Regions from separate parts of the Planococcus liqunii genome, predicted to be linked through region 1. Evidence: riboswitches for the same ligand, from Rfam matches in the RefSeq annotation. Region 1 holds a riboswitch; each other region holds the start of a gene.
What was found. Region 1 has a riboswitch for S-adenosylmethionine ahead of QWY22_RS18340 (LLM class flavin-dependent oxidoreductase). Riboswitches for the same ligand answer to the same signal wherever they lie in the genome.
Positions count from the first base shown of each region.

Region 2: another riboswitch for S-adenosylmethionine. It lies ahead of QWY22_RS09480 (LLM class flavin-dependent oxidoreductase); the one in region 1 lies ahead of QWY22_RS18340 (LLM class flavin-dependent oxidoreductase).
Region 3: another riboswitch for S-adenosylmethionine. It lies ahead of QWY22_RS19315 (transporter substrate-binding domain-containing protein); the one in region 1 lies ahead of QWY22_RS18340 (LLM class flavin-dependent oxidoreductase).

Region 1 is NZ_CP129238.1:3,717,046-3,722,337, reverse strand. It holds gene QWY22_RS18355 (MmgE/PrpD family protein) at 1-772, shown strand, start outside; gene QWY22_RS18350 (maltose acetyltransferase domain-containing protein) at 928-1,488, shown strand; gene QWY22_RS18345 (GNAT family N-acetyltransferase) at 1,542-2,090, opposite strand; SAM riboswitch class I at 2,391-2,497, shown strand; gene QWY22_RS18340 (LLM class flavin-dependent oxidoreductase) at 2,618-4,009, shown strand; gene QWY22_RS18335 (sodium:solute symporter family transporter) at 4,125-5,292, shown strand, end outside.
Region 2 is NZ_CP129238.1:1,863,962-1,869,253, forward strand. It holds gene QWY22_RS09460 (hypothetical protein) at 1-97, shown strand, start outside; gene QWY22_RS09465 (hypothetical protein) at 151-351, shown strand; gene QWY22_RS09470 (hypothetical protein) at 526-1,032, shown strand; gene QWY22_RS09475 (YkuS family protein) at 1,222-1,815, opposite strand; SAM riboswitch class I at 2,012-2,120, shown strand; gene QWY22_RS09480 (LLM class flavin-dependent oxidoreductase) at 2,216-3,601, shown strand; gene cyoE (heme o synthase) at 3,843-4,739, opposite strand; gene QWY22_RS09490 (MFS transporter) at 5,002-5,292, opposite strand, start outside.
Region 3 is NZ_CP129238.1:3,906,577-3,911,868, forward strand. It holds gene QWY22_RS19295 (EamA family transporter) at 1-208, shown strand, start outside; gene mmuM (homocysteine S-methyltransferase) at 414-1,361, opposite strand; gene QWY22_RS19305 (amino acid ABC transporter ATP-binding protein) at 1,403-2,143, opposite strand; gene QWY22_RS19310 (amino acid ABC transporter permease) at 2,143-2,862, opposite strand; gene QWY22_RS19315 (transporter substrate-binding domain-containing protein) at 2,884-3,699, opposite strand; SAM riboswitch class I at 3,825-3,929, opposite strand; gene solA (N-methyl-L-tryptophan oxidase) at 4,222-5,292, shown strand, end outside.

The sequences.
Region 1 (5,292 bases):
GTTCGGCACGATGACGAAGCCGTTCCATCCGGGGAAAGCGGCGCAGAACGGCCTGATGGCGGCACTGCTTGCCAAAAAGAATTTCACCAGTTCCACCGAAGTATTGGAAGCAAAGCGTGGATTTGCCAATGTACTGGCACCTGAACACGATTTGTCAAAAGTGAACGTCAATTGGGGCAGCCAGTGGGAATTGCTGAAGAATGCATTCAAACCCTACGCTTGCGGCATAGTTCTGCACCCGTCAATCGATGCGTGCATCGCACTCGGCAAGCAGGTGAAGGCAGAAGACGTGGAGCGCATTGAACTGACGGTGAATCTATATGTCCTGGAATTGACCGGCAAACCGACGCCGCCGACCGGCCTTGCGGGCAAATTCAGCATTTACCATACAGGCGCTGTCGCGTTCTTGGAAGGCGATGCCGCTGAGGCGCAGTACGCAGACAGCAAAGTCACCGACCCGGCAGTTGTTGAATTCCGCTCGAAAATTTCACCGAAAGTCGACGCCAGCGTCAAGGAAGAAGAAGTCTATGCCACGGCATTCCTGAAAGACGGAAGCACAGTCGAGCATGTCGTGAAACACGCGACCGGGTCCATCGAAAATCCGATGACCGATGAAGACTTGGCCCGGAAATTCAATAACCTGACCCACCCAATTATCGGTGCGGAACAGGCGAACAAACTGCGGACAGCAATGTATACGATTGACGAAAAGAGAGATTTAGGTGAATTGATCCAATTGACAAAAGCCTATTCAGAAAAAGTGATCAACTAAAGCAACAGAAAGAGCCTTTATTCGTTAAGGCTCTTTCTGTCGTTTATTGGGAAAAGAAGCTTTTCGAGAGCCATTGCAGCTGCATTTTCCAGTAGCCATTTAACCCGAAAAATAGGATGATAAGAGCAATAAATGCAGAAAGAGGAGGGCATCAGATGAAAAGCGAGAAAGAGAAGATGCTGAAAGGTGAACTTTACGACGCGGCGGATCCGGAACTGCAGAAGGAACGGCTGCATGCGCGGCGCCTGACCCGGTTGTTCAACCAGTCGCTCGAAGCAGACATGAACCGGCGAACCGCCCTGTTGAAAGAACTGTTCGGCTCGACAGGGGAGGTTTTGGTGGTCGAACCGGCATTCCGCTGTGATTACGGCTATAACATCCATGTCGGTGAAAACTTCTATGCCAATTTTGACTGCGTTTTTCTGGACGTCAACGAAATCCGGATCGGTGCAAACTGCATGTTGGGGCCGGGCGTCCACATCTACACGGCGACGCATCCTTTGAATGCCAAAGAACGGATTGCCGGACCGGAAGCCGGGAGACCTGTCCGAATCGGAGACAATGTCTGGATCGGCGGGCGTGCGGTCATCAATCCGGGCATCACCATCGGCGACAACGCAGTCATCGCTTCCGGTGCAGTCGTCAACAAAGACGTTCCAGCCAATGCCTTCGTCGGCGGCAATCCGATCAGAACCATCAAGCAGTTGGAAGAATAAGGAATTCAAGAGAAAAAAACCGGACATCCATTGAGATGCCCGGCTTCTTTCTGTTAATTTTCAGTATGGAGCGCTTCCCACTCGGGACGTAAAATGCCCATGACAATAACGTCGAAGCGTTTGCCGTCGCGGTATACCATCGAACGTTTGCGGCCTTCAACTTGAAAGCCCACTTTTTCATAGGCACGGATGCCGCCTCCATTGTACTCGATCACTTCAAGGCCGACGCGGTCCAGGTTCAGTTCATGGAATGCGTAGCGAAGAATCAGCTTCAGGGCGTCCGTTCCGAAGCCTTTGCTGCGATCTTCTGCATTGGCGATGCCGATTGCCAGCAAACCCGCACGGTTATTCCACTCGATGGAATGGATGACGATAAAGCCGATCAAGCGGTCCTCGTCAATTGTCCGCAAACGGAAATATACTTCATGGGGATTCGGTGCTCCTTCGCTGGCGAGCTGTTCCTGCGTGCGGGGAAGTGCAAACTCGGTATCGATATTTCGCAGGTAATCGGAATCTTCTCCCCACCTGAGCATCAATTCTGTATCTTCTTCACGCGGCTGGGAAAGCTTCAGCTTTTCCCCGGTAAACAGGTTTGGAATAATATTTGTCATGTTTTTCTCCTCAATATTTTTAATCGGTGAACACTTCATTTTTCGAATAGTCCTCTGTTTTCCGCAATAACCCCAACCCCTTAATCCATCTTCATTTCATCATAGAATTTATAGAGAAAGAAGACAATATAAATAAAAAAATTTCAAATAATTTGGAAGCGCTTTAAAGGCCATGAGCTAAAGCTTTAGAGAAATCAGAAGTATAAAAATGTTGGATAAATAATCAAATAATTTAAAATGTTTGGTTGACTTCTTAATTTCCTAGTACTATGATTGGATTTAAATTTAATAATCTTATCCAGAGAAGCCGAGGGACTGGCCCGTTGACGCTTCAGCAACCTCTGACATTTGTCAGAAAGGTGCTAATTCCAGCAAGAATTTTTCTTGGGAGATAAGAGAGCGAAATCGTCCATTAACGCAGCCCTCTTTTCTCGTATGCAGAGAAAAGAGGGCTTTTTTATATGTTCCAATAAAACGAAGCCGCAGCAATTCCAAAACAAAAAATGAGGAGGAATAATATGACGAAGAAACGGATTTACTTGAATGCATTTGAAATGGTATGTGCAGGGGGCCACCAGTCCCCGGGCTTATGGCGGCATGAAGATGACCGCTCCCATACATACAAAGACAGCGAATACTGGATCGAGCTTGTGAAGCTGTTGGAAAAAGGGAAGTTCGATGCCATCTTTTTGGCCGACGTATTAGGTACATACGATGTTTACAATGGTTCACGTGACGCCGCTCTCCGCAACGCGGTCCAGACGCCCGTCAACGATCCCTTGCTCGTTGTTCCATTGATGTCTGCTGCCACCAAACATTTGAGTTTCGGCGTAACGGCTTCGGTTAGCCACGAACATCCCTATACATTTGCGCGGCGCATGTCGACGCTCGACCATTTGACGAAGGGGCGGGTCGGCTGGAACGTCGTCACGTCCTACCTGAAAAGCGCGGCCCTCAACATTGGCCAAGAAGACCAGATGAGCCATGACCAGCGCTATGACTACGCAGCGGAATACTTGGAAGTCTGCTACAAGCTGTGGGAAGGAAGCTGGGAAGACGGGGCAGTGGTCCGCGATAAAGAAGCGCAAGTCTACACCGACCCGTCAAAAGTCCATGACATCCGCCATGAAGGGGAATATTTCAAAGTGCCCGGCGCGCATTTATCGGAGCCTTCGCCGCAGCGCACACCTGTTTTGTTCCAGGCAGGCGCTTCGCCGCGCGGCCGTGAATTTGCTTCCAAGCACGCGGAATCCGTCTTCACAGCCGGCCCGACCGTCCAAGTAGTGAAAAAAGGAATCGACGCCCTGCGCAAACGGATTACGGCAAACGGCCGGGAACCGGAAGACGTCATCGTCTACACGACGTTCACCGCCATTGTCGGCAAGACGGAAGAAGAAGCGCAGGCCAAATACGAAGAACTGAAAAGTTATGTCAGCTACGAAGGCGCACTTGCCTTGCTCGGCGGTTGGACCGGCATCGACTTTTCGGGCTATGATCCCGATGACACTTTGGAATACATTCAAAGCAACGCGATGCAGTCGGCTGTTGAAGTGTTCACCCGGGCGGATCCGGACCGTAAATGGACCATCCGGGAACTCGCCACGTTTGTCGGCATCGGCGGACGGGGGCCGGTAGCCGTCGGAACACCGGAACAGATTGCGGACGAAGTTGAAAACTGGGTGGAACAAACAGGCGCAGACGGCTTGAACCTGGCCTATACGCTGGCACCGGGAAGCTTCGTGGACTTTGTGGAACTGGTGGTTCCCGTACTGCAGGAGCGAGGGCTCGTCCAAAAAGAATATGCAGAAGGAACGTACCGCGAGAAAATCTATGGCCAAGGCGAAAGCAAACTGAAAGCAACGCATCCAGGCGCAGGCTACAAGCAATTGAACGAACCGGTGAAAAACTGAAGGGGGAATGGGATGATGACAGCTTACTGGATCGGCGTCGCGGTTTTCTGGATTGCGGGACTGGCTCTATGGAATAAGATCTATCCGAAACCGAAACGGAAAGGAGAGGAAGGCAATGCGTGAAGACACAACGTGGCTTTTGCCGTTTATCATCGTGATGCTGATCGGCTACTTTGCCTGGACCACTTGGCTTGGCCGAAAAGGGGCAGTCCACAGCGGTTCCATGAAAGGCTTTGCCCTTGCCAAAGGAAAAATCAGCCCGGCCATCGTCGGCTTGAGCTTCGGTACTTCCTATGCCAGTGCGAATTTGTTTCTCGGCGTCCCGGGCTGGGCTTATACATACGGGCTGTCAACGCTTTGGTACACGATCGGCTGCTTTGGCGTCACCTGGCTTGGTCTCTTGCTGTTCACCAAAACTTTCTGGCGCTACGGCCAGAAAAACGGCGGCAGCCTGACGCTTCCCCAGTGGCTCGGGAACCGCTACAAAAGCAAAACCTTGCAAGTGCTCGTAGCGCTCCTGGTGCTGTTCAACATCTACTACATTGTTGGGCAGAATGTCGGACTGGCGACGATGTTTGAAACGGTCATCGGCATTCCGTATATGTGGGGCATTGCCATCGGCGTCGGCATCACGATTGTCTACGTCAGCCTCGGCGGTGCCTTTGCCCAGATTGTCAGTGACGGCATACAAGGCACGGCAATGGCCCTGGTCTCGATTCTGCTGTTCGTGTCGCTCCTCTGGACAATCGGCGGCGGCTGGAATGTCTTCGGCACGCTGCATACGGAACTTCGGGCAATCGATCCGGCGCTGGTGTCGCCGCTTTCGAACGGCGGCCCGTTTTATAGCGGCTTTGCCATCTTGAGCATCCAGTGGCTGCTGTTTTCATTCGTGCTGTTGCCGCATTTGATGAACAAAGTGCTGACAGTCGAAAAAGAAGAAGACTTGCGGACGTTCACGCTAACGGCCGGCGTTTCGCTGTTTGTCCTTTCCGTCTTTTCGGTATTTGCAGGCCTTGCCGCACGCGTCATCCTGCCGGGCCTCGCTTCAGCGGACAGCGCCATTCCGGCGTATATCCTGGAAGCTTTCCCGGTGGTCATCGTCGCTTTGATGGTGATGGGCTTGATTTCCGCCATCCTGTCGACGACCGACAGCCTGTATCTCGGCATCACCAACAGCATCGGCAATGACTTGTTTAAAGTGCTCGCGGTCCCGGTGCTGTACAAAAATAAAAAACTGACGGAACAGGAACTCGACGGCAAAGTGCTGAAAGCGTCGAAAGTCT
Region 2 (5,292 bases), 1.9 Mb from region 1:
ACAGTCTGTATTTTTCGGAATCGGAATGTCCGCTTTATTCGTTATCGGAATCATGAACATCTATAAATATATCCAAAAAACTTCTGCAAGCAAGTAAGGGAGGCGCATCGAATGGAGATGCAATTTGGACTTTGAAGGAGGGACACTGAAATGGAAAGGTTCGAGATGAGTTTTAAGAACAAGCGGGTGCGGATCTGGTTTTCGGTGATTTTGCCAATAACTGTATTGGCAATTCTTTTATATATTTTTCTTCCTGCTGAGATGCAAATAGTTCCGACACTGCTCTTAATGGGCACGTTAGTCGTCTACTATGCCTGGGTTTTTATGAGCCAAAGGAAGAATAAAGGCTGAGTAAGAAATCGGAGTAGGGCCTAAATCTCTTGAATAGAAAGTGTGAGTTAAAGAAGAAACAAGCCGAAAGTATTTTTGATTTTCGCTATGGGAATAATTGCAGGTTTTATCATTTCGTATTTTTTTAGAATCTAAAAAAATAGTGTTTCTTGATAAGTGGAAAGGAAGAATGCATTGAAAAGAATAGAAGAACAATTTGGCATCTTGTTTTCCGCGGAGCAAAGCCCTTATTTTCAAGCGGAAGAAGAGCATCGAATGGTTATCCAGCATCAAGAATTAAAAGAAAGAGCGGGTTTTGTGCAGAGAACCACTACTTTCTTGTTTGAAGAGGATTCACGAATTGATATGACCTTTCTAAAATCCTATATGCCGTACGGTTTTAAGAAGCCCCGCTTCTTTGAGAAGCAGGCGTTGCACCAGGCATTTGTTATCCGAAATTGGAAAGAGGAATATATAGACAGGCAAGAATCCGAAGCAATCTTGCATTACGCCACGGTAAAGTCAGTTTCTTCAGAAGAAGTTTTTCAATATGTAAAAGGAATAATAAAAGGGAAGCAGCCCTCTTTGATCGCCTTCTATAATGACCGCTACATGCTTGAGGTGAACAGTGATGAAGTGGTGATCATTGCTAAAAATAAAGAAGACCTAACTGTGCTGAAGAAATTTTTGCAGAAGGAATGAAACTCATGGAAAATTATCAATTATGACGCACACCACTTATTATTTTGTTTACTTCAATACTAACTTCCTATCTTTTATGCAGGATAGAGGTAGAGAGTGTAATGAATTATGACAACAAAAAACACCGAAGCTGCCGGAACGGCGGCTTCGGTGTTTCCGAGTTGCTATTCTTTTCAAAGCCGAATCTGCTTAATTAAGCATAGAAGAATCGGTTGAGTCGGTTGTGCTTGTAGACGTTTTGCTGTTATCGCCTTCTTTAGAGCTTGATACTTTATCTTTCACTTGATTTGTTGCGTCTGTCGCTTTTTCTTTTGCCTGTGTTGCCAGTTCAGTCGCTTTCTCTTTTACTTGGGCGATTTTTCCGCTGCCGTCGCTTGAAGAATTGCTGCTGGCTAATTTATCTTTTACGGTTACTTGCAATTCTTTCCCGCTTTTTGGTGCCATTAAAAGGGCAAGGGTTGATCCGATTGCTGCTCCGCTTAAAAGACCTGCGAAGAATCCGCCGCCGGATTTGCCTTTTGCCGCGTTTGGCTGGCCGCTGATCTTGCCTGCTCGCTGAAGGCGTTCTTCCACTTCAGCCACAATTTCTTTGACGGAACTGCCGCTTACTTCTACAAGCGAGCCTTCAAAGCTAAGGTAATCATAGCTGTCTGAGTTGCGGGCAACGATTACGTCATAGCGGATAGCATCCGTTTTCTGATTGACCATATCGGCCTGGTATCCTTTTTTCTGCAAAGCTTTCTGAATGTCGGTAAATGGATGTTCTACTGCGATTCTTGGCATATTATCTACCTGCTTTCTATTAGAGTCATGACAGTCTTTTTCCCTCTTTCACCCTGTTCTTAAACATAAGGCGTATTTTAAGGTGAAAAAAGCTTGAAATCGATGAAAAAAAATATCCAAGTAAACGAATAAGAATGATAAAATTAAACGTTGACTTCCAGTAGTTTTAATATTATGATTACTTTCAACTTCATAAATCTTATCCAGAGAAGCCGAGGGACTGGCCCGTTGACGCTTCAGCAACCTCTGACATTTGTCAGAAAGGTGCTAATTCCAGCCAGGATTTTATTCTTGGGAGATAAGAGCGGGGCGGTAGCGATACATAACCTTCTTTTCTCTTTCCGGGAAAAGAAGGTTATTTCTTTTTGCCAAAATAACGCAACTAAAGGAGTGGGAAAGTATGACACGCAAACGGATTTATTTGAACGCTTTTGACATGAACTGCGCCGGCCACCAGTCGCCGGGGCTCTGGACACATCCGGAAGACCAGTCCCATCGGTACAAAGACAGTGAATATTGGATTGAGCTGGCGAAACTTTTGGAGAAAGGCAAGTTTGATGCTATTTTCCTTGCCGATGTCCTCGGTACATATGATGTCTACAACGGTTCAAGAGACGCTACCGTCCGGCAAGGAGCCCAGTCGCCGGTCAATGATCCTTTGCTCGTCGTGCCGCTCATGTCTGCCGTAACCAAACATTTAGGCTTCGGTGTCACGGCTTCTGTTACGCATGAGCATCCCTATACCTTTGCGCGCCGGATTTCAACACTTGACCATTTGACAAAAGGCCGGGTCGGCTGGAATATCGTGACTTCTTATTTGAAGAGCGCTGCGCTGAATATTGGGAAAGAAGATCAGATCAAGCACGATGAACGCTACGACATTGCCGAAGAGTATTTGGAAGTTTGCTATAAATTATGGGAGTCGAGCTGGGAAGATGATGCAGTTGTGGTAGACAAAGCGAGCGGCATCTACGCCGATCCCGGTAAAGTGCATGACATAAACCACGAAGGGAAATATTATAAAGTGCCGGGTGCACATTTAACGGAACCGTCGAAACAGCGGACGCCGGTGCTTTACCAGGCGGGGGCATCCAAGAAAGGCGTAGCGTTTGCCGGGAAGCATGCCGAATGCGTCTTTATCGGTCCGCCGAATATCGATATTGCCAGACAGACCGTCGATAAAATCCGGGCGGAAGTGGCAAATGCCGGCCGAAATCAAGAAGATGTGAAGATTCTGTCCTTAATTACACCGATTGTCGGCAAGACAGAAGAAGAAGCGCATGCCAAATATGAAGATTATAAGAGCCATATCAGCCATGAAGGGGCACTGGCTTTATTTGGTGGATGGACGGGCGTCGATTTGTCCGGCTACGCACCGGAGCAGCCGCTTGAATACATCGAAAACGATGCGATCCAATCCGCTTTAGAGAATTTCACAAAAATCCTCCCTGGCAGAAAACCGACCGTCAATGACATTAAGGAATATGTCGGCATCGGCGGACTGGGGCCATTTACGGTCGGTTCTCCGGAACAAGTGGCGGACACATTGGAACAATGGGTAGAGGAATCCGGCGTCGACGGCTTTAACATCGCCTATGCGGTTACGCCGGGGACATTTTCCGACTTTATCGAACTGGTCGTGCCAATCCTGCAGGAACGCGGCCTTGTCCAAAAAGAATACCAGGGCAGTTCTTTGAGGGATGCCTTGTTTGAAAAAGGAGACCATTTATTGCCGGCTCACACAGGCAAACAATACATGCGGATTCCAGCCTCGGTTGACAGCTAAATTCACTTGCGAAAAAGAAGGTGGAAAAGCTTGGTATTCAGCTTTTCCTCTCATTTTGTTTGTATCTATTCCCACGCGTTCATGGTTGATTTTGATACGTCTCGTTGATTTGATGGATGATCATGTGGAGCTGCAGTAAGTGCCGTCTTTATTCCAACACAAAAACCCCATTAGCGAAGCGGCAATCAACGTGAGAAAACCCCTCACAATTTATTTTGTGAGGGGTTTTCTTAGCGTTTATTTATAAAGCGTTCAGAATCAGTCCAATTGAAGAATAAATAATGACCGTAGAGAAAATCATCATCATGTGAACCAGGGAAAACAGGAACATTTTATTTGCCCAGACTTCAATTGTCATGCTGCGGGAGCCAAACAAGCTCAGTCCCAGCCAAATCAAGCCAAGAATCAGTGACATCAAAGTCAAGCCAAGGCTTAAAGGGAGGAACAAAAAGCTGGAGAGCACCAGCAGCACCAAGTAGATATTGCTTTGAAGATACGTGCGTTTTGCGCTTTTGACAACGGGAAGCATCGGAATGCTTGCTGCTGCGTAATCTTCTTTTTTGCGGATCGCAATGGCGTAAAAATGGGGCATTTGCCAGATTACCATGATCAAAAATAATGCCCAGCATGCCGGATGCCAGATGTCAGGAGCTACGGCAGCCCAGCCGATTAAAGGCGGGATGGCCCCTGAAATGCTGCCCACTTCGGTATTCCAGATGGTATGGCGCTTGGTCCACATCGTGTAGGGAATCACATAGAAAAAGACCCCTAGAAATCCAAGGAACGCCGCCAAGGGAGAGGCGAAATACAATAAGCCCAAACCGGCCAGCAATAACAAGACCGCCACTATAGCCACCCGTTTAATTGAAATGGTCCCGGTCACCGTTGGGCGTACTTTCGTGCGGGCCATCAAGGCATCAATGTCGCGGTCGTAGAGGTTGTTGAAGGCACCGGATGCTGCAATGATTGCTGCAGTTCCTGCAAATGCCAGCAAGATGTTCCCAATGTTATCGGTAAAGCTATATTGATAGGTGTACAATGCGAGCATCAATCCAGCGATCATCGGTATCAGATTCGACTTGATGATTCCTGTTTTGACGACTTGGGCCCATAATGTTTTCTTTGATTGTTTTGTCATTTAATCTCTAGCCTCTTTCATATCCACGAAGGCCACTGTAACTCAGATGATTGTTCGGATTCTTTAAATCTCATATGTGTACAATCAATTTCACGCAGTTCAGTAAGACGTCGTTCATACTCTTGCTTTCTGTATCCAACAACTAAGTATACATGAAATAACAGTTAAAGTTGGTTAAAACATATCGACAATTTCTAAAGAAGGCGTTCACTTTACTTTCTTTACTATTGCGACGATTCATTTCACACAAAAAAGCAGCGAATTAATTCGCTGCTTCTTGAGGGATTTGCTTTGGTGTTTTCCAGGCAAACGTCAAAGCAATGCCGATGGCAAGCGTGACTGTCGCAAAATAGAATGGATAGTTCAAATCGATATCGAAAAGGATCCCCCCGATAATTGGGCCAATAATGTTCCCGATGCTTGTGAACATCGAGTTCATGCCGCCGACAAAACCTTGTTCATTTCCGGCGATCCGGGACAGATAAGTCGTAACCGCCGGCCGCATCAAATCGAAACCGACAAACACCACCATCGTCACGAGCAAAATTGCCCA
Region 3 (5,292 bases), 190 kb from region 1:
GTTTTTTGCAGCTGGCGCCCCTTTGGTTTCAGGCGGAATGGCCAATATCCTAACGTCCATCGAATTGCCGATCGCCATCCTGTCAGCGAGCCTTATTCTGTCGGAAGCCGTATCGCCGTTCCAATGGTTCGGCATTGTGATTATATTAGCCGCTATTGCCTTAAACGAACTCAGTCCCAACCTTTTCCGCATCAAAAAGTTCTTTTAACTTAACGTATCCTAAAAAACAAAGCACCGCGTAAAAAGGGCAGCCGGCATCGTTTTGATGCCGGCTGCCCTTTTGCCATCTGGTTTCATACGGTGACATAATCCATTCATAAAAAAGCATATGGAATTATTACATTTTATCAAGTATGCATAGGATTAAGCGCTCAATTTCCCTGGAAACAAGAAGCTCTTTTACCTTGCTTTATCTATTGCTGGCTCCTTTTACGGCCCCATGCAGCAATGGCTGAAATGTCATCAGGGGTTGTTCTGCAGCAGCCTCCAATCAGACGGGCTCCAGCGTTGTACCAGCTTTTTGTACTTGAAGCAAAATGATTTGCTAAGGGCTCTTTCTCCCAAGTCTTGCTTACGGCGTCATACGCTTCACCGGAATTTGGATAAACAATTATCGGTTTAGATGTTCGGCTTTTTCCCTCTTGGATCAGCGATTCGATAAAATCAGGTGCTGAACAATTAATGCCGATTGCAGCTGCCTGCTCTTCTTTATCCAGCCATTCCGCGCAATTGGACATTTTTTCTCCGTCGCTTATATGGCGGCCATCTTTGGCGCTAAAACTGAACCAGGCATAAACGTCCGGGAATTCCTTCAGCACTTTTACAATGGCTTTAGCTTCTATCAGGCACGGAAGGGTTTCACATGCTAAAATATCGGCCCCTGCTTCCACCAGCACTTTGATCCGGTCTCTATGGAAAGTCACGAGTTCCTCTTCGGTCAATGAATAATTGCCGCGGTACTCGGAACCGTCCGAAAGAAAAGCGCCGTAGGGACCGACAGAAGCTGCCACTAACGGTTTCGGCCGGTTGGTTTTGTCTTCAACGCCTGCCCAGAATTCATCGCGGGCCTCGACGGCAATTTGGACCGACTTTCGGATCAGGCCGACCGCGTCTTTCTCCGTCAACCCTCTTTCCCGGAAACCTTGGATTGTCGCCTGATAGCTTGCCGTGATGGCACAGTCTGCACCCGCCTCAAAATAATCCAGATGGACTTTTTTGATCATTTCCGGATTTTCCATGACAATTTTCGCCGACCACAACCGGTCATTCAAATTACAGCCGTAATTTTCCAGCTCTGTCGCCATGGCGCCGTCGAGAATGAGGACCGGAAAATCAGTTAAAATTCGTTCAATCGGGTTCATGCTGCCACTTCCTTTCCATGTCCAAAATCAGGTTTCTGCCTTTAATTGTTTCTGTTTGCTCTGCTTAAAAACTGCTTCGTCCGTTCCACTTTCGGATTATTGAAAAGCTGTTCCGGCGTTCCTTCTTCGACGATCTTCCCGTCTTCCATAAAAACAACGCGGTCGGAAATATCACGCGCAAACTGGAGCTCATGGGTCACAATCAGCATCGTGTTTCCTTCGTCCGCCACTTTTCGGATCGTTGCCAGCACTTCATCCACCAGCTCTGGATCCAGCGAGGAAGTCGGTTCATCAAACAGCAATACTTCCGGGTCCAGCGCGAGTGCCCGCGCAATGCCGACCCGCTGCTGCTGCCCGCCTGACAATTGGGCGGGATAATGGTCCAGCCGGTTCGCCAGTCCGACCCGTTCCAGAATTTCGATGCTCTGTTTTTTGGCTTCTGCTTTATGTATTCGCTTGACGCTGGTCAACCCGATCATGACGTTTTGCAGCACCGTAAAATTCTTGAATAGGTTGTATTGCTGGAACACCATGCCTGTCGAATTCCGTAAGGAAACGATATCCGCTTTTTTGGCGGATTGGGCATCCACTCGTTTCCCGCCGATTTCCACAATTCCGCGGGTTGGCTCCTCCAGAAAATTAATGCAGCGCAGGAGCGTTGATTTGCCAGAGCCGCTTGGCCCCAAAATCGAGACCACTTCGCCTTTCTGGACGTTCAAGTCGATGCCTTTCAGGACATGCTGGCGCTCGAAATACTTATGGACATTTTCCAATTTAATCATCAGGCAATCCCTCTTTCATATCTGCGTGCCCGTTTCTCCACTTTTACAAGCAAACGCTCCACCGCTATGCAAAGAATCCAGTAGACGATTGAGACCGCGATGTACACTTCAAAAAATGCCAAGCCGCGCGAACCGAGAATTTTGGCTTCTCCCATGATGTCAATGACGCCAATGATAAACACAAGAGACGTATCCTTAATCGTGCTGATAAACATATTTCCAAGGTTCGGTATAGCTGTGGCTAAGGCCTGCGGGAAAATGACCTTGAGCATCATCTGGGCCGGCGTCATCCCGATCGATTTGGCCGCTTCAAACTGTCCTCGGTCAACCGATTCAATTGCGGAGCGGATCGTCTCAGACAAATATGCTCCCAGATTCACGGAAAACGCCAATAGCGCATAAACTTCGGGTGGAATGCTGTTGACATCCGCCGATTGGAGCCAGCCGTATTCGATCTGCACGTAGTAAATGATTTTCGGTATGCCGTAAAACACCAGGTAGATCTGAACCAATAAAGGCGTCCCTCTGATAAAAGATACGTAAATGGCCGAAATCACCCTCAACACCGGCACCCGGTAAATTTTAATAAGGGCGGTGGCTACGCCAATAAATAAGCTTAAAATCAATGAGCCGACTGCAATCCCTATGGTGACGGGCAGCCGTGAAATAATTGCAGGAAAACTCTCTATTAAAAAATTGATATCCAGTAAATTTTCCATTGCCTCTTCCCCTCCACAAACCTATTCAGGGATGTACTCTCCGCCAGTCCATTTTTTCGACAGTTCAGCTAAAGTGCCATCTTGCTTGAGCTCTTCCAAAACAGGATCAATCAGCGCTTTCAATTCTTCGCCCTGCTCCCCTTTTTTCAAGACGATGCCCATGTCGTCATTCACCAAAGGCTGGCCGACAATTTCCACGTCTAAATCATTCTTTTTCAAAACCGCATCGATCATGATTGGATCGTTTACGTAAGCATCAATCCGGCCGTTTTGCACATCCTGCAAAATTTCTGAAGGATTGCCGCTTTCGCTGTACTTCAAATCAATCGGCTTTGCTGCTTTTTTGTTGTACTCCTCGAGCAATAAGGTGTAAGAATCCCCGGCTAAGGCACCGATTTTCTTACCTTCCAAATCCTTAATGGTTTGAATGTCTTCTCTTCCACCCTTCACCGCAATAACGGTTTCAGCTGCAAAATAGGATTCATCGGTGAACAAATATTTGCCTTGGCGTTCCGGCGTTTTCGCAACTTGATCGGCGATGGCCTGGATTTTATTGGATTCCAGCGCCAGGAACATGCTGTCCCACGGCACGGCAGTAAATTCAAACGTGTAGCCGTCCAATTTCTCATCGACCGCTTTGACCACTTCCACATCGTATCCGGTCAATTCGTTGTTCTCATCTGCAAATGCAAAAGGCGGATAGTCGTTTTGCGTTCCAACGGTGATCACTTGCTCGCCTGCAGCACTGGCTGCTTCCTTCGACGAACATCCGCTGAGAACGCCGCCTGCGCCCAGCAATAAAACCAGAGAAAGGGATATGTACGGTTTTCTTTTCATGATAAAACTCCTTTGTTGGTAAAGAGAGTCGCAAAGTTCTTTCATGCCCGAAAGCTTTGCGCTGCTTGAATGCGGCCAATAAAAACAAAAAAACCCATTCCGATAGGAAATAGGTTTTAATCTACATCTTATCTCTCAGAGCAAACGCTCTGCAGGAATTAGCACCTCTCATATGAAATGATGGTTGCTGGACGTCATTGGGCCTGTCCCTCAGTCTCTCTTGATAAGTTATTTAATTTTTTAACATATTACAGATAGTATTTTACATTGCCTGTTCTGTCAAATACATTTTTTTCTATTTTGAATTTTTATCACTTATTTTTTACTAAAAAAGAAAGGTGAAGAGCGATAAAAAAACAGGATTTCTCTGCCGCCTTTTTAAATTTCGAGCAGCCAATTGACAATAGTCTGAATCTTAAATACTATCTAATAATACTTCGTAAGGCTTTTATTAATTCACTTTACGCTGTCCTGACTTTTTAAGAATGGCCCAAATTTAACGAAGAGCGGAGCGAATCAGCAATGACAAAAGAAACGGTTTATGACGTAGCCATCGTTGGCGCGGGAACAATGGGAATGGCTGCCGGTGCCTTTCTGGCGAAGCAAAACGCAAAGACCTTGCTGATCGATGCCTTCGATCCGCCGCACATCAAAGGGAGCCACCACGGCGATACCCGCTTGATCCGGCATGCTTACGGCGAAGGCAGGCAGTATGTGGCGCTTGTGAAGCGTGCCCAGCAATTATGGGAAGAGCTCGAACAGGAGACCGGCTGTAAAATTTTTAAAAACACCGGCGTTCTTGGCCTCGGCCCGAAAGACTCGCCTTTTCTTCAGGAAACCATCGCTGCCGCCCAGAAATACAACCTCCCGTTGGAAATCTTGGATGCCAAGGAAATCCAAAAGAGATGGCCCGGCTTTTCAGTGCCGGATCACTTTATCGGCTGCTTTGAAGAAGGATCGGGAATCATTTACAGCGAGTCCGCCATCCGGGCTTACAAGGACACCGCTCTTCAAAACGGTGCGGAACTTGTTCCTAATACACCCGTTCGGCACATTGACGTGAATGATGCAAATGGAGTAAAAATTTCGACCGGCCACTCGGCCTATTATGCAAAAAAAGTGATTATCACGGCCGGTGCCTGGGCTGCTAAATTATTGCCGGAGTTAAGCCTTCCGATTCAGCCGACACGCAAAGCCGTCGGCTGGTTTGATGCACCTTCCAATCTGTACAGCGATGCCCACTTTCCGGCCTTCTTTATCGAGGACGGTGACAAAAAGGCGTATGGTTTCCCTAACTTGGACGGCGCCGGCCTTAAAATCGGCAAATCGGATGGCGGGCAGCCGATTGACCCGGACGTGCACACCCAGAACTTCGGATTGTATGAAAGCGATGAAGGCGATCTAAGGCATATGCTCCACACCTATATGCCGGAAGCAAACGGCCCATTGAAGCAAGGAAAAACCTGCCTGTATACCAATTCAAGCGACCATGATTTTATCGTTGATTACCATCCGGACCACCCGCATGTCATTTTTGCCTGCGGTTTTTCAGGGCATGGCTTTAAATTCGGCAGCGCGTTGGGCGAAGTATTG